DNA from 4 places in the Pantoea sp. USHLN298 genome. Region 4 is predicted to be linked to each of the others. Evidence: predicted binding sites of a transcription regulator. Region 4 holds the regulator's gene; each other region holds the start of a gene.

Region 1 (4,203 bases), on a different contig from region 4:
GGATACGTTCAGCGTTTATAACAATGCGCGTCTCGCTTCTCGGCTGAACACCATCGCCAATGCGGTCGGTATGCTGCTGAGTTTCGCGATTAGCTTCACCATCGCCTGGCTGCGCCTCAATCCGCTGTGGCTGACGCTGTCGATTGTGGCGGTGACGCTGGTGCCTTACCTGATCAAACGTCACAACTTTTATCAGGAACATCAGGATCAGATGCCGCCGCGTGAAAAGCGCACGGCTTATCTGCGTTACCTGATGTATGCCGGTCTGCCGCTGGCGATCTCCAGCATCTTTATTTCTGTGCAGGTCAAAGCGGCGCAGATGTTTCTGGCGGGCACCGCGCCGGCGCGGGATCTCGGGCTGTTTGCCGCCGCCAATACCATTTCTGCCTCCTGGATTTTTATCCCGGTGGCGCTGATCACCTCCTGCTTCACTGAAATCTTCAGAGAGCGTGGCGAGGTCGCCATCCGGCTGGCTGCCCGGCTCAATGGTTATGTGATGGGTGTTTCATTGCTGATGCTGCTGGTCATCTCGATGTATGGCGAGCAGATCATTATCGCGTTGTACGGTCCGGAATACACACAGTCAGGAAGTCTCATTACGTTGCTGTCGATAGCGACCAGCTTTTCGGCAATGGGGACAGTAGCTTATCGCTACATGGTCAAGGAAGGAGGGTTTAACTACCTGCTGAAGAAAATCATTTGTCTGATGGTCATCAGTTTGCCGCTCTCATGGTGGTTGATCCAGGGCCACGGCATCATGGGAGCCGCATGGAGCGTGTTCCTTTCCGAGCTTTTGTCCCTGACCGTAATGAATTACTTCTTTAAAAACGGCGTCATTCAAAAGATTCAGGTTTCCTCACTCAACTACAAAACCTACAAATGAGGTCAGATATGCTCAAGTTGAAAGAAGAACTCAGAAGAAGTGTGCAGTACTTTATTAAGAAGATGCCCTGGGCGTACCAGGACCGCATCTACTACTTCCACAAGTTCAGAAAGCTGCCCAATCTGCGTCAGCCAAAAGTGTTCAACGAAAAGGTGCTGTACCGTAAATTTGTCTATGGCGATTACCAGAACTACGGTCGTCTGTCGGACAAATATTCGGTACGCGAATTCATTGCTGAAAAAATCGGTAATGAGTACCTGATTCCGCTGGTACACGAAACCACTGACCCGACCACGCTGAACAGCTTACCGTGCTGGAAAGGGACGGTGATCAAGCCGAACCACGCCTCCAACATGGTGGAGATTCTGCTGGAAGAGCCAGACGCGCTGCGCAAACAGCAGATTATTCATGACTGCTATCGCTGGCTGAAAACCGATTTCGCTAACGAAGCGCGTGAGATCCACTATCGCTACATCAAGCCGCGCATTCTGGTTGAGAAGTACATTGGTGATGGCAAAAGCGCGCCGATTGATTACAAGTTTCATATGTTCAACAAGCGTGATGGCAAGTTCGAATATGTGTTGCAGGTGATCTACAACCGCTGCCAGCCGCTGCTGTCGATGAATTTCTATGTGAATAACCTCAACGAGGCGTTTCATAAGATTCGCGATACCGGTCTGGATGTCTCACCGATTCTGCCGTCACTGCAACATGCGCTCGATCTGAGCAAAAAGCTGGCCAGTGACTTCGACTACGTGCGGGTCGATTGGTATATCCATGAAGAACAGATCTATTTCGGTGAACTCACTTTCACGCCGGGTGCAGGCCTGGTGACCGGATTGGATCGGGGTTTAAACCAGATGATGGGAGATATGTGGATTCAGGACCGCCGCGGAACGCAGAGACCGGGCGTCACAGTGCAGGATGTTAATATCCCTGCCATGTTGAAGAAAGTTTAAGCACACACAGCAATGTAAAAAACCCCGCTTAGCGGGGTTTTTTATTGGGAAAAATCAGCACATTAAACGCGCATCATGACGCGCGCCCTCCATCAGGGCATCGGCCACTCAGCGGGCGCCTGACTCATTACGTCGATAAAGGCGTGCTTAGAGATTTCCATAAAGTTGTGCACGTTTTCCATGCTCAGGGTTATTCCCATCAGACCGGTAACAAACCAGCAGGTCATGCCCAAACCAATGCCGCCACACATGAATGCCATCACATGATGACTATCCTGACGCAGTTTGGTTTTCAGGGTGCTGGCGAAAAACATCATTACGGCGCTCAACAATTCCCAACGCATAACAAGAAGACTGGTGGTTAACGTAGCCATCGGCCGGACCTCAATATCAGTAAGTATTCCTGACAATCTGCGGACATCACCGGCGGCGGAAAAGCGTGTCAGGAAGTGCTTTAGCGCCGTCAACCCAGGTTCATAGTGTGACTTGGGTCACATTATATCACCCGATTTGAAATTTTGAACAAAATTTGACACTGGTATGGCAGGAAAGTGTTGCAGATTTGAACAGCAGGGGAAGCAGAGGCGGTCAGGCGCGCCCGATGACGGGCGGCCTGGGCATTAGCGGACCGGGCAGCACTCGCCGGTGGTACGTTGGGTAAAGCTGGCCATGCTTTCTTTGCAGTCAAAGCTCAGCAGACGAGGGCGCTGAATCGCCTGACGACGCATGGTATGGCGATAGGCGGTAGGGGTTTGCGAAAACTGGCGGCGAAACACCCGCGAAAAGGTCTGCTGCGAGTCATAACCATACTGCATGGCAATATCAAAGACCGGACGCTGAGTCTGAGAGAGCGCCTCGGCAGCCAGCGTCAGGCGGCGTTCACGAATATAGCCACCCAGCGTCTGTTTCGTCACGGTACGGAACATACGCTGCAGGTGCCATTTCGAATAGCCCGATTTTGCAGCCACTTCATCAATGGACAGACTTTTGTCCAGATTCTGGTCAATCCAGTGCGTCAGGGAATGAATGATCTCTTCTTGCATCATGGCCTCATCCTTCTGGTGCTTAATTAGCGATAATGGGAGTTTAGTCGTTTTGATGGGATGCGAGTATAATTCCTCAAGTTAACTTGAGGTAAAGAGCCAGATGAAAAAAGATCGCAACTACCCCAAACCGGTATTAACGCCGGGCGAAGTGGCGCGCCGCAGCGGTGTCGCGGTGTCTGCGCTGCATTTTTATGAAACCAAAGGGCTGATTTTCAGCACCCGCAACGGCGGCAATCAGCGACGCTACAGCCGTGACGTGCTGCGCCGCGTCGCCATCATCAAGATCGCACAACGCATTGGCATTCCACTGGCGACGGTCAGCGACAGCCTGGAGCATATTCCGGCCAATAAGCGGATGTCGGCTCCGGAGTGGGATGCACTGACCCAGCACTGGCGTGAGGAGCTGGACAAGCGCATCGAAACCCTGACCCGACTGCGTAACGATCTGGATGGCTGCATCGGCTGTGGCTGTCTGTCGATGCGTGATTGTCCGCTGCGCAATCCCGGCGACCGGCTCGGTCAGCAAGGATCGGGTGCGGTGCTGCTCGACCCAGAACAGGACGATAAACATCCGGACGTCGGGTGAGGTCTATACTGGTGGAAGGTCAACACACAGGGAATCATGATGATCACCGTTCACCATCTTGAGCAATCGCGCTCGCATCGGGTGCTGTGGCTGCTGGAAGAGCTGGAAGTGCCGTACCAGATCAAACGTTATCAACGCGAGCCCACCATGCTGGCGCCCGAGGCGCTGAAAAAAGTGCATCCGCTGGGTAAATCACCGGTGATTACCGATGAAAACCGGGTGGTGGCCGAATCGGGCGCCATCCTGGAGTACCTGGAGGAGAAATACGATCACGAATTTCGGCTGAAGCTCAGTGATGAAGAGGCGCGGCTGCAGTCGCGTTACTGGCTGCACTATGCCGAGGGATCGCTGATGCCGCTGCTGGTGATGAAGCTGATCTTCGGACAGATGGGGAAAGCGCCGGTGCCGTGGCTGCTGCGTCCGGTGGGCGCCGCGTTTGGCAAAGGGGTACAGAAAGCCTGGCTGGACAAGCAGCTGCAACCGCATAAGAAGATGATTGAACAGCATCTGGCAGCCAATCCGTGGTTTGCCGGGCAGCGTTTCAGCATTGCCGATATACAGATGAGCTTCCCGCTGCTGGCGCTGGCGCAACGCGCCGGGCTGGAGCAGATGCCCGCCAGTGAGAAATGGCTGCAAACCGTCCAGCAGCGCGCCGCCTGGCAGCGGGCTATCGATCAGGGCGGTGAGCTTTCCCTGCCAGGTTAATCCTCTTTGCTGGCGCACCGTTTT
Region 2 (4,203 bases), on a different contig from region 4:
CAGCCGAACAGCATCGCCAGGATCTCTTCAGGCGATCCCCCGCGCGCTTTCACCATCAGCCCGCCCGATATCAGCACGCCAAGAAAGGCAAAGCTGGTGCCCTGCAGGCAGATCATGCCCGCCCCAACGCCCATAAAACGCCTGGCCTGCAGGAATGTCCCCAGGCCTGAAACAAACAGGGACATGCTAATCAGATAAGGGATATAGGCCTGCAGACCCAGCACCGAACCGATAATTAACGGCGGCGTGATGATCCCGACGACGCTGGCCAGCAGATGCTGTAAGGCGGCGAAAAACGCCGGGACGGGACCAATACGGGCGTCAAGTCCGTACAACAAACCTTTCTCGTGCGATTGCGACATGATGGTGCTCCGGCAACAGTTATTAGCGGAGTTAATGCATTTTTTACGCCATCACGTCAGCCTCACCTCGCTTTTCCCGCCAGGTGATTGAATATTTAAGATAATATTTTTGTGACACGCCGGTAATCAACCTGCAACTTTACGTTCACTACCGGCAGATATGAGTCATTTTGTTTCATGATCAGGCGATCTTTGCACTCACAGCGTGCAGGTCAGGCCGATCCAGCAGTGAAATATCGATATAGGGCGTCAGATCGCGCTGCTCTGCACGCGGCAGATAAGGCAGTTCACCCAGCAGTGGCGCACGAATTTTTTCACGCAGCACTTCTATGATGTCGCTGTACTGCGCCAGCCCCGGATTGATGCGGTTAGCAACCCAGCCAACCAGCGGTAATCCATCCTGCAGGATAGCCTCTGCCGTTAAGAGCGCATGGCTGATGCAGCCCGGCTGGATGCCAACCACCAGCACCACCGGGAGTTGCTGCTCGATGACCCAGCAGGAGAGCGGCCGCGCATCGTTCATCAGGCTACGCCAGCCACCGGTGCCTTCGACCACCACCCGGTCCGCCTGCTGCGTCAGGTTCGTTAAGCCCTGAGTCAGAGCGTCATAATCAATAATCGGGCCGTTGTGGGTTGAGATTTCCTGCTCTTCAAACAGCAGCGGATTGATGGCCTGATACGGCAATGCCACAGAGGACGCGCTTTGCAGCACCTGCGCATCTTTATTGCGCAGGCCGTCAGCGGTTTTCACTGCGCAGCGCGCCACGGGTTTGTACCCGACCGCACTGAAGTTTGCCTTGATAAAACTTTGTAACAGGGCGCGTGACACCACGGTTTTACCCACTGCGGTATCGGTGCCGGTAACAAATAGTCTCTTCACTCCACTCTCCTCTTAAACCGTTAATGGCTAATCGACGATTAACCGTGCGGATAAGCGGCATTTTAAGGAATGGTTGATGAGAACAGATTGCGTTAGCGCAAGATTAGTCTGGCTTAACCTTGCAATAGCTTCACTAACAGGTAACCGCTATAGAGCGCGTCCTTAATCAGCGCCGCGCCACCCAGCGTGCCTGGCTCGCTAAAGGCGGTGGGTGCCAGCTGGATAACGGCACTGTAGGCCGGCAGAGACTGTTGCAGAATGGTGTTGCTGACCGCCGGAAACAGCACCTCTGCCGCGGCATTCAGCGGCGAACCAATAAGAATCTGTTGCGGATTAAAGATATTGACCATCATCGCCAGGATTCGCCCGACATGATGCCCGACGCTGGCGATGGTATCGCGTGCCAGCCGATCGCCCGCCTGGGCCGCCTCACAGAGCGATGCCAGCGTCAGCGGCTGCTGATTAAGCAGGCTGTCGGGCTGGGTCGGCAGACGCTGAGCAGCCAGCGCCAGCAAACTGCCGATGCTGGCGACCGTCTCAAGACAGCCATGATTCCCGCAGTAACACTGCTGACCGTAAGGATCGATCTGAGTATGGCCGATCTCCACCAGCGCCCGGCCGCGTTTATGCAGCAGCTGACCGCCGCTGATAACGCCAGCCCCTACCGTTTCATCAATCACAATCTGAATCACATCTTCGGCGCCGCGAGAAGCACCGAACAGCGATTCGGCCAGCGTCCAGGCGGAAATATCATGCTGCACAAACACCGGTAAGCCGGTACGGGCTGCCAGCGCGTCACCCAGCGGCATGTCACGCACCTGATAGCCCGGCAGGCGATGCACCACGCCAGAGGCGGCGTTAATTAAGCCCGGCAGGGTGACCGCGATGGCGGTCAGGCGTTCCAGCTTCTGCTGATGACGAATAAAGAAGGCGTCAACCTGTTCAATCAGCGCGGTCAGTAGCGGCTGCGCCGCTTCGTCCGGCAGCGGCAGCGTATCTTCTGCCAGTTCGCGGCTGCTGAGGTCACGCAGGGTAAAGGTCATGGCACCGCGATGAAGGCGAATCGCCAGATAGTGCCAGGCATCGGTATCCAGAATCAGCCCAATCGCCGGACGACCCCGGCTACCTGGCTCCTGAAACTCCGTTTCCTGGACCAGATGGGCATCCAGCATTTCACGGACGATCTTGGTGATACTGGCCGGCGCAAGCTGGGCGCGTCGGGAAAGTTCGATGCGCGAAATAGGACCGTATTGATCAATTAATCGGTAAACGACGCCTGCATTGGTTTGCTTAATTTGGTCAATATGGCCAGGTTGACTGTCCAGATTCACAACCCTGCTCCCGGTTATTTTCGCGCTTCTAAATAAACATGCGTCATGGTGAGGCAGATCAGGCGGCAGCGTCAAATATTTGATTAGAAATGTGATTTATCGCACATATTGTCGTGGAGACTGGCCGAAGTTACGCCTTATTTTGCTGCAGCAACGCCATCATATGGCGCATTTGTTCATTTATTTCGCGCTCTGCGGACCAGACCAGCCACAGCTCGGAAAGGGCATCGCGCTCTTCCAGCGGCAGCCAGACCACATCCGCCAGCTGCGCCCGGCGAAAAGAGGCTGGCAAAATCGACACGCCTAACCCGGTCGCCACCAGTCCCAGAATAGTCATCGCCTCACCCACTTCCTGGGTGATGTAGGGTTTGATCTGATAACGGTGCAGCAGCGCCAGAATCTCACTGTAGAGCGCGGTGCCGACCTGGGGATCAAAAAAGACAAAAGGCTCAGCCGCCAGCGCGGCAACGGAGATTTTCTCTGCTGTCGCCAGCGGATGGGCCCAGTGCACCACCGCATAGAGCGGCTCGCTCAGCAGCAGCTGGTGGCGTAAATCCGCCGGTAACGGCGTGTTGCGCATCACCCCGAGGTCCAGCCGCCCATCATGAAGCGGTGCCAGCTGCTGACGGGTATTGATCTCCTGCATCTGAATATGCACCTGCGGCCAGCGCTGACGGAACTGGTAGAGCGCATCTGACACCACTGCGGTAAAGGGTGCCGAAGAGGTAAAACCGATGCGCAGTTCGCCCTCTTCACCGCGATGCAGCCGCGCCGCCCGATCTGACGCCTGTTCAACCTGCAACAGGATTGCGCGGGCATCCTGCAACAGCTGCTGTCCGGCAGCCGTCAGCTGCACGCTGCGGTTAGTGCGATTAAACAGACGAGCTCCGGTCTCATTTTCCAGCTGAATAATCTGCTGGCTCAGGGGTGGCTGAGAGATATTCAGTCGCAACGCCGCCCGGCCAAAATGCAATTCTTCGGCTACGGCAATGAAGTAGCGCAGGTGACGCAGCTCAATATTCATATGTTAAACGTCTTATTTGAGATTATTAATATATTAGACATCATAATCACCCTTTTTTAAGCTGACGACAGGTTTTTTATCACTAAAGGAAAGATCGTGAGTCGCACTAATCAGGCCGCTACCGTCGAGGATCAGGTTGCCGGCAGACCGACAGCATCACCAGCCTCATCAGGCTGGATTACCCGCGGTACGCCGCAATTTATGCGCGTTACGCTGGCCCTGTTTTCAGCCGGTCTGGCGACCTTTGCCCTGCTCTATTGTGTGCAACCGATTTTGCCGGTGCTGTCGCAGCAGTTTGGCGTGTCGCCAGCGGCCAGCAGCCTGTCGCTCTCTATCTCCACCGGGCTGATGGCGCTCGGCCTGCTGGTCACCGGGCCGCTCTCTGATGCTGTCGGGCGTAAATCTGTGATGGTGACCGCCCTGATGCTGGCGGCGATTTGTACGCTGATCTCCGCCACCATGACCAGCTGGCACGGCATTCTGATTATGCGCGCGCTGATGGGGCTGTCACTGAGCGGCGTCGCGGCGGTCGGCATGACCTATCTGAGCGAGGAGATGTCACCGCGGGTTGTCGCGTTCTCGATGGGGCTCTATATCAGCGGCAAC
Region 3 (4,203 bases), on a different contig from region 4:
CACTGGCGCGATGAAGGGTTGCCGTGGCTGTTTGCTGAAGGGTTTCTGCTGATGGGCGCGTTCGTCACCCTGTTTAACTACATCGGCTATCGCCTGCTGGCTGCGCCCTGGCACCTGAGTCAGGCCGTTGTGGGCCTGCTGTCAGTGGTCTACCTCACCGGCTCCTGGAGTTCCCCCAAAGCGGGTGCGTTAACCGGCCGGATGGGCCGTGGCCCGGTGATGTTCGGTGCCACCGCGATTATGCTGGCAGGCCTGCTGTTCACTGCATTTAATTCGCTGTGGCTGATTCTGCCTGGCATGATGCTATTCACCGCCGGCTTTTTTGCTGCTCATGCGGTGGCCAGCAGCTGGATAGGACCGCGAGCGCGTCGGGCGCGGGGTCAGGCTTCTTCGCTCTATCTGTTCAGCTATTACGTCGGTTCCAGCGTGGCCGGGACGCTTGGCGGGCTGTTCTGGCACAACTATGGCTGGATCGGCATCACGCTGTTTATCAGCGCCCTGCTGCTGCTGGCGCTGCTGGTTGCGTGGCGACTGCAATCTAAACAGCTCTGAGGTCAGCCAGACTGACCGCGCGACCCGGAACGCTTTTGGGCCGCTTTTGCCGCAGGCGACACAACCTTCAGATCCAGCCGTAACAAAACGCGGTTTTCCCGCTATAATCGGTCTGATTGTGATATTTGCTTACATTTGTCGCTTAACACAGCAAAAAGGAACGCCTGTGGCTCTCTACTATTACGTGAACAAACAATCAGGCTACAACGAAAACCATGTGGTCCATGCCGCTGGCTGTGCGTTTCTGCCGCTGCCCGCTGACAGACTGTTTCTCGGCAGCTTTTATCAGGTCAACGCGGCTCTATTACAGGCGAAAAAGTATTACCCAGGCGCGATGGGCTGCGATACCTGCTGTCCGCTGAACGGTAAATCCGGCCTTAATCAACAGCAAAGCGTGGCCCTGAAACATACCCTGGCGTCACGCTAGCGTCGTGGCGGCGGAAAAGTTATCCCGCTGCGCTAATTTGTTAAGATTTACCGCTATTTTCCGTTATGTTAGAAGGCCTGATTTTGTTTAGCGGGTTTTACCATGCGGGAAAAATATGCTGGATCTCAAATTGCCCTTCACTGGCTGACCTTTGTGCTGGTGGTCATCGCCTATGCCACGATTGAGCTGCGCGGTTTTGCACAGCGCGGTTCGTGGCAGGGTTATGCCATGATCATTACCCACTTCAGCGCAGGCGCGTCGGTACTGGTGCTGATGATTGCCCGTCTGGTGCTGCGCACCCGTCATCGTACGCCAGCGATTACGCCGGCTATACGTCGCTGGCAAACCGGGCTGGCGCATCTGACCCATACGCTTATTTATGCTCTGTTTATCACGCTGCCGATTCTTGGGCTGACGTCACGCTATCTGAAAGGCCGCGAGTGGTGGCTGTTCGGCATCAGTATGCCGGTGGCAGCCGTACCCAATTTTGATCTCGCCGACTGGCTGATTGACTCGCATGAGACGCTGGCACCGCTGGGTTACTGGCTTATCGGACTGCATGCGGTGGCGGCACTGTTTCATCATTATCTGCTGAAGGACAATACGTTGCTGCGAATGATGCCGGCACGCCGACGCGGTCAATAACCTCAGGCTATCGCCCGGCCAACGGGCGATAAAAAATAATCAGGATTAAAAACGGTTTATAAGGTTCCCCTTCCCGGTTTATTCACTACAATAGTCAGTAATTTGTGACGCAGGTCACTTTCGCTGGATGTTTCTGCCACATCCGATTCGCTGTTCTGACTGACTTGACTCCTCATGCAATCAACTACTGTTTCACGTAAAACGGCCTGGCTTCGCGTGGTGTTGCTGGCTATTGCCGCCTTTGTGTTCAACACCACTGAATTTGTGCCAGTTGGCCTGCTCTCCGATATCGCCGCTGATTTTTCGATGCAGACCGCTGATGTTGGCATTATGCTGACCATCTATGCCTGGGTGGTGGCGCTGCTCTCTCTGCCGCTGATGCTGCTGACCCGCAATATTGAGCGACGAATGCTGCTCGGTGTGCTGTTCCTGATTTTTATCGCCAGCCATGTGCTGTCAACGGTAGCCTGGGACTTCCGATCGCTGATCGTTTCACGCATCGGCATCGCGCTGTCCCATGCGGTGTTCTGGTCGATCACCGCCTCGCTGGCAATCCGCGTGGCCCCGGCCGGTAAGAAAACCCAGGCGCTGAGCATGCTCGCCACCGGTACGGCGCTTGCCATGGTGCTGGGCGTACCGATTGGCCGCGTGGTCGGTCAGTATCTGGGCTGGCGTACAACATTTGGCGCTATCGGCCTTTCCGCGCTGGTGCTGATGATCATGCTGGTGCGGATTCTGCCGCGTCTGCCGAGTGAACACACCGGCTCACTGAGCAGCGTACCGATGCTGTTCCGTCGTCCGGCGCTGGTCAGCATGTATCTGCTGGTCACGCTGGTGGTGACGGCGCATTACACCGCCTACAGCTACATCGAACCCTTTATGCAGGCGGTTGCGCATTCGGGCGAGAACTTCACCACTCTGCTGCTGCTGATGTTTGGTTCAGCGGGCATTATCGGTAGCCTGTTGTTCAGTTCGCTGGGCAATAAATTCCCTTCCGCTCTGCTGATTGCCGCGATCGCGCTGATTACGCTCTGCATGGGGCTGCTGATTTTCGCTGCGGTTCGGCCCACGGCGATCTCCATCCTGTGCATTGTCTGGGGGATGGCGATGATGATGATCGGCCTGGGGATGCAGGTGCGGGTATTGTCGCTGGCACCGGACGCGACCGACGTCGCGATGTCGCTGATGTCGGGTATCTACAATATCGGGATTGGCGCAGGTGCGTTGCTGGGGAATCAGGTCAGCCTGCACTTTAAGATGGCCGATGTGGGCAATGTCGGTGGGATGATTGGTCTGGTGGCGCTGCTCTGGTGCGTCTATATTTTCCGCCGCTACCCGCAATTACGCAGTAACGGCTAGAAAAAAGGCTTCAGATAAGGGTTTATCTGAAGCCTGTTTCAGCTTATTTATAAAGTACTGCGGTGCCATGCAGGTTGTTGTTGCCAGAGGTCGAAGTGATGCGGAAAGACTTTGCGCCGACATCGCTGGCCTTTTCTGACAGTTGTTGTTCCAGCGAGGTCAGGTTAGTGCTGCCTGTCGCGCTGATGACGCCGATTTTTTGCTGATCCAGCGGTGAATGTGTCACCTGCTGGGCCGCCACGCTGGCAAAGGAGAGGCTGCTGAGTAGCGCAGCCATCGCCATAATAGTGAACCTTTTCATAACGAACCCCTTCTCAACAATCAATTACTGATAAATCACAGCCGTGCCGTGTAATTTGTTCTGACCACTGGTTGAGGTGATGCGGAACGATTTGGCACCGGCTTCATCCGCTTTGGCATTTAACTGTGCTTCAACAGACTGCAGGTTGCTGCCGCCCTGGACTGAAATAGTGCCGACAGGCTGCTGATTGATTGGGTCACTGCTAACCTGTTCAGCGGCGAATGCGCCAAAAGTCAGAGTAGTCAGTGCGATGGCGGCCAGGCTGAGTTTGATGCTTTTCATGGGTTTCTCTCTCTTCATATTCGGTAGTGGAAAATGTGTGTCGTTATTTAATTAACGATCATTAACTAAATGATAGAACCCTTTGTGGCAGGTCGTCAATATTTATTTAATGAGCGTTATTTTATTCGCGAAGTGGCGTGATTATGGGCTTCGGCCCCCTTTTTCACTTAACCTTAGGGGCGATAAGCGAGCGCCGTCGCACAAAATGGCAATGGGTATTGCGGCTGCGTGAACCGGCCCTTGCACATTTTATTAATGATCGGTAATTTAATAGGGTATTTCACTACCCGAGAGGATCTATGAGCCAGATTCAGGAATGCGACGTGAAGAAGTGCCGCGGTCGTCCCAAAGTTTTCGACCGAGAAGCTGCGCTCGATAAGGCGCTGAACCTGTTCTGGACCCACGGTTACGAGGGGACGTCGCTGGCCGATCTGGTGGCGGCAACCGGGGCAAAAGCGCCCACGCTCTATGCTGAGTTCGTCAATAAAGAGGGATTATTCCGGGCAGCCATGGAGCGCTACGTGGAGAAGTTCAGCGCCTGGCGTGATACGTCACTGGGTAACGATGAGTTGCCGGTCGATCAGGCGATCGAAGGCTATTTTCGTGCCACGGCGGCCTGCTTCACCGATCGCGATTC
Region 4 (4,203 bases):
CGCGCGATCTGGGCCGTCATGTCAGTTACTTCGGTCCGGAAGCCAATGACTTTGGCCTGCTGGAGCAGAGCTTTAAACAGTATGGGCTCAACGGTGAGGGCCAGTCGCGTAAATACCTGCATACCTATGACGAAGCCGTTCCGTGGAATCAGGTGCCGGGCACCTTTACGCCGTGGCAACCGCTGCCGCAAAACACCGATATTCTGTTTTACGAAGGACTGCACGGCGGCGTGGTGACCGCCCAGCATAACGTGGCTGAGCATGTCGATTTACTGGTCGGCGTGGTACCGATTGTCAACCTGGAGTGGATTCAGAAGCTGGTGCGTGACACCAGCGAACGCGGCCATTCGCGGGAAGCGGTGATGGACTCGGTGGTGCGCTCGATGGAAGATTACATCAACTTCATTACGCCGCAGTTCTCGCGCACTCACCTTAACTTCCAGCGCGTGCCGACGGTGGATACCTCGAACCCGTTTGCCGCCCGTGCTATTCCGTCACTGGATGAGAGTTTCGTGGTGATCCACTTCCAGGCGCTGGACGATATCGACTTCCCTTACCTGCTGGCGATGCTGCAGGGATCGTTTATCTCGCACATTAATACGCTGGTGGTGCCGGGCGGAAAGATGGGGCTGGCGATGGAGTTGATCATGGGACCACTGGTGAAGCGACTGGTGGAAGGCAAGCGAATAGAATAAGAGGCCGCAGAGCGGCCCCCGCAGAGATCAGCGTTCGATCACTTCATAGCTGTGGGTAATGGTGACGCCTTTGCCCAGCATGATGGCAACCGAGCAATATTTTTCTGCAGAAAGATCCACCGCGCGTGAGACCGCTTTATCCTGGAGCGCTTTGCCGCTAACGATAAAGTGCAGGTTGATGTGCGTAAAGATTCGCGGCGCCTCTTCACGACGTTCTGAGGTCAGTTTCACTTCACAATCAGCCACATCGTTGCGGCCTTTTTGCAGAATTGAAACCACGTCGATGGCGCTACATCCGCCCGCCGCCATCAGCACCATCTCCATTGGGCTGGGCGCTTTATCACCCGAATTGCCATCCATTAATACCTGATGGCCGGACGACGACTCACCGAGGAATGTCAGCCCTTCTACCCATTTCACTCTTGCCTGCATGATTTTCGCTCCAGAATATGCGGTTTTGCCGTCAGAGTACGCTTTCGCCTGGTAAACAGCAATCCAGAGAAATCCGCTGTTAGCTGAAGCGAGACAACAGAAGACAGTCGGCAAAAGCTGTGCTACAAACAGTGCTGAAAATATTTTTCGTCACCCGATGGCGAAGCCGGGAAGAATGATGCGCACTGCGCCGAATGCAGCCCGAATAATTTCCTGTAAGGGAAACGCTTGAAGCTTTCATCGCCTGACAGGGAAAACTGCCCCCTGTATTTTGGGCACGATTACAACAGAGGATAATAGCGAATGGTTCTCGGCAAACCGCAAACAGACCCTACACTCGAATGGTTCCTGTCCCATTGCCATATTCACAAGTATCCATCCAAAAGTACGCTGATTCACCAAGGTGAAAAAGCAGAAACGCTTTACTACATCGTGAAAGGTTCCGTCGCGGTTCTGATTAAAGATGAAGAAGGCAAAGAGATGATTCTTTCTTACCTGAATCAGGGCGATTTTATTGGCGAGCTTGGCCTGTTCGAAGAAGGTCAGGAGCGCAGCGCCTGGGTACGTGCGAAAACCGCGTGCGAAGTGGCGGAGATTTCCTACAAGAAATTCCGTCAGCTGATCCAGGTTAACCCCGATATCCTGATGCGACTCTCGTCGCAGATGGCGCGTCGCCTGCAGGTTACGTCTGAAAAAGTGGGTAACCTCGCTTTCCTCGACGTCACCGGACGCATTGCTCAGACTCTGCTTAACCTGGCGAAGCAGCCAGACGCCATGACGCATCCCGACGGCATGCAAATTAAAATTACTCGTCAGGAAATTGGCCAAATCGTTGGTTGCTCACGTGAAACCGTGGGCCGTATTTTGAAGATGCTGGAAGATCAGAACCTGATCTCCGCACACGGCAAAACCATCGTCGTTTACGGCACCCGCTAATTCCTGTCACCCACGGCGTGATGGCAACATCGCGCCGTTATTGTTTGTGTTGGGCCGATGTGGCGTCGAATTATTTACCATCCTGAAGTCAATTATGCCTTGCGGCAAACGCTGGTGCTCTGTCTGCCAGTGGCGCTGGGCTGGCTGGCTGGCGACCTGCAAAAAGGTCTGCTGTTCTCGTTAGTCCCCGCCTGTTGCAATATCGCCGGTCTGGATACCCCGCATAAACGTTTCTTCAAACGCCTGATTGTTGGCGGCAGCCTGTTTGCGCTCGGCAGTTTTCTGATTCAGTGGCTGACGCTGCACGCGATTCCTTTGCCGCTGATTCTGTTCGCGATGCCGCTGCTGCTGGGCGTCACCGGTGAAATTAGCCCGTTGCACGGCCGTCTGTTGCCGGGCTCGCTGATCGCCGCCATCTTCACGCTGAGTCTGATTGGCCGTATGCCGATCTACGTACCGCCGCTGCTCTATATCGGCGGCACGCTGTGGTACGGGCTGTTTAACTGGTTCTGGTTCTGGCTGTGGAAAGAGCAGCCGATGCGCGAAAGCCTGAGCCTGATCTACCGTGAGCTGGCCAACTATTGCGACGCCAAATATACCCTGCTGACCCAGCTGACCGATCCGGAAAAGGCCCTGCCGCCGCTGCTGGCGCGTCAGCAAAAAGTGGTCGATCTGATCACCACCTGTTACCAGCAGATGCACATGCTGTCTGCCAGTCGGGATCACAGCCATAAGCGGCTGACCCGTGCTTTTCAGGTGGCGCTGGATCTGCAGGAACATATCTCGGTCAGCCTGCATCAGCCGGAAGAGGTGCAGAAACTGGTGGAGCAGAGCCATGCGGAAGCGGTGATCCGCTGGAATGCCCAGACCATCTCGGCCCGCTTACGGGTGCTGGCGGATAACATTCTCTATCACCAGTTGCCCGATCGGTTTGGCATGGAGAAGCAGCTCGGCGCGCTGGAAAAAATTGCCCGCCAGCATCCTGATAATCCGGTGGGAAATTTCTGTCTTTATCACTTTAACCGCATCGCGCGGGTGCTGCGTACGCAAAAGCCGCTCTATCAGCGTGACCTGATGGCCGATCGCCAGCGCCGTCTGCCGCTGCTGCCGGCGCTGCGCAGTTATCTTTCCTGGCGTTCGTCTGCACTGCGCACCGCCGGTCGTTTTGCCGTGATGCTGATGCTGGGCAGTGCGCTGGCGCTGTTTTTCAATATTCCGAAGCCCTACTGGATTCTGATGACCATTATGTTCGTCAGCCAGAACGGCTATAGCGCCACCCGGGTTCGTATTCAGCACCGGGCGCTGGGCACTTTTGTCGGACTGGTGATTGCCGCCGCCACCTTACGTCTCGCGGTACCGGAGTCGCTGGTGCTGATGATCATGCTGGTGATCACTTTTATCAGCTACCGCTTTACCCGCCAGTTTTACGGCTGGTCGATGATTGGCTTCACGGTGACGGCGGTCTACTCGCTGCAACTGCTGTCGCTGAATGGCGCGCAGTTCCTGCTGCCGCGCCTGATGGATACCCTGATGGGCTGCCTGATCGCCTTCGGCGGGATGCTGTGGCTCTGGCCGCAGTGGCAGAGCGGCTTGCTGCGACAGAACGCCCATGACGCGCTGGAAACTTACCAGGATGCGCTGCGGCTGCTGCTGGGCGCGGAACAGTCGCCGGAGAAGCTCGCTTATCAGCGGGTACGGGTTAATCAGGCGCACAATGCGCTGTTTAACTCCCTGAACCAGGCGATGCAGGAACCGGCTTTTAACGCCCAGTATCTCAAGGATATGCGGCTGTGGGTCACCCATAGCCAGTTCATTGTTGAGCACATCAATGCGATGACGATACTGGCGCGGGAACATACCATGCTGACCGCCACGCTGGCGGAGCGCTATCTGCAGTCGTGCGAAATTGCGCTGCAACGTTGCCAGCAGCGGCTGGAATATGATGGTGCCAGTTCGCAGGTCAATCTGCTGGATGAGCTGGAAAATATTAATGAAGGGCCGGTGACGGTGCTGGAGCAGCATGTGCGCCGCATTCTGGATCATCTGAGCGTGATGCACACCATTTCATCGCTGGCGTGGAGCCAGCGACCACAGCATGGCCGCTGGCTGATCAGACGGTTACGCAAAAACTAAATCAGCC

What was found. Region 4 encodes CRP, which controls carbon source genes, mostly activating them, when cyclic AMP is high. Its sites were predicted from a motif close to ATGTGANNNNNNTCACAT; they were not measured.
Region 1: WFK59_RS13315 (YjcB family protein) is a predicted target of CRP. The motif match lies at 2,322-2,339, and genes of this name have one in related genera.
Region 2: mlc (sugar metabolism global transcriptional regulator Mlc) is a predicted target of CRP. The motif match lies at 2,663-2,680, and genes of this name have one in related genera.
Region 3: WFK59_RS05675 (sugar transporter) is a predicted target of CRP. The motif match lies at 1,727-1,744, and genes of this name have one in related genera.

Annotation. Positions count from the first base shown of each region.
Region 1 covers NZ_JBBCRO010000004.1:514,343-518,545, reverse strand. The annotation lists gene WFK59_RS13325 (oligosaccharide flippase family protein) at 1-883, shown strand, start outside; gene WFK59_RS13320 (ATP-grasp fold amidoligase family protein) at 892-1,842, shown strand; gene WFK59_RS13315 (YjcB family protein) at 1,935-2,216, opposite strand; gene soxS (superoxide response transcriptional regulator SoxS) at 2,463-2,888, opposite strand; gene soxR (redox-sensitive transcriptional activator SoxR) at 2,989-3,474, shown strand; gene WFK59_RS13300 (glutathione S-transferase family protein) at 3,514-4,179, shown strand.
Region 2 covers NZ_JBBCRO010000002.1:213,265-217,467, forward strand. The annotation lists gene WFK59_RS05640 (nucleobase:cation symporter-2 family protein) at 1-362, opposite strand, end outside; gene bioD (dethiobiotin synthase) at 544-1,242, opposite strand; gene mlc (sugar metabolism global transcriptional regulator Mlc) at 1,356-2,573, opposite strand; gene WFK59_RS05655 (LysR family transcriptional regulator) at 2,704-3,597, opposite strand; gene WFK59_RS05660 (MFS transporter) at 3,694-4,203, shown strand, end outside.
Region 3 covers NZ_JBBCRO010000002.1:217,660-221,862, forward strand. The annotation lists gene WFK59_RS05660 (MFS transporter) at 1-552, shown strand, start outside; gene WFK59_RS05665 (hypothetical protein) at 719-979, shown strand; gene cybB (cytochrome b561) at 1,082-1,624, shown strand; gene WFK59_RS05675 (sugar transporter) at 1,799-2,983, shown strand; gene bhsA (multiple stress resistance protein BhsA) at 3,027-3,284, opposite strand; gene bhsA (multiple stress resistance protein BhsA) at 3,309-3,566, opposite strand; gene WFK59_RS05690 (TetR/AcrR family transcriptional regulator) at 3,866-4,203, shown strand, end outside.
Region 4 covers NZ_JBBCRO010000007.1:48,416-52,618, forward strand. The annotation lists gene WFK59_RS18210 (phosphoribulokinase) at 1-695, shown strand, start outside; gene WFK59_RS18215 (OsmC family protein) at 723-1,127, opposite strand; gene crp (cAMP-activated global transcriptional regulator CRP) at 1,431-2,063, shown strand; gene WFK59_RS18225 (YccS/YhfK family putative transporter) at 2,121-4,196, shown strand; gene argD (bifunctional acetylornithine/succinyldiaminopimelate transaminase) at 4,198-4,203, opposite strand, start outside.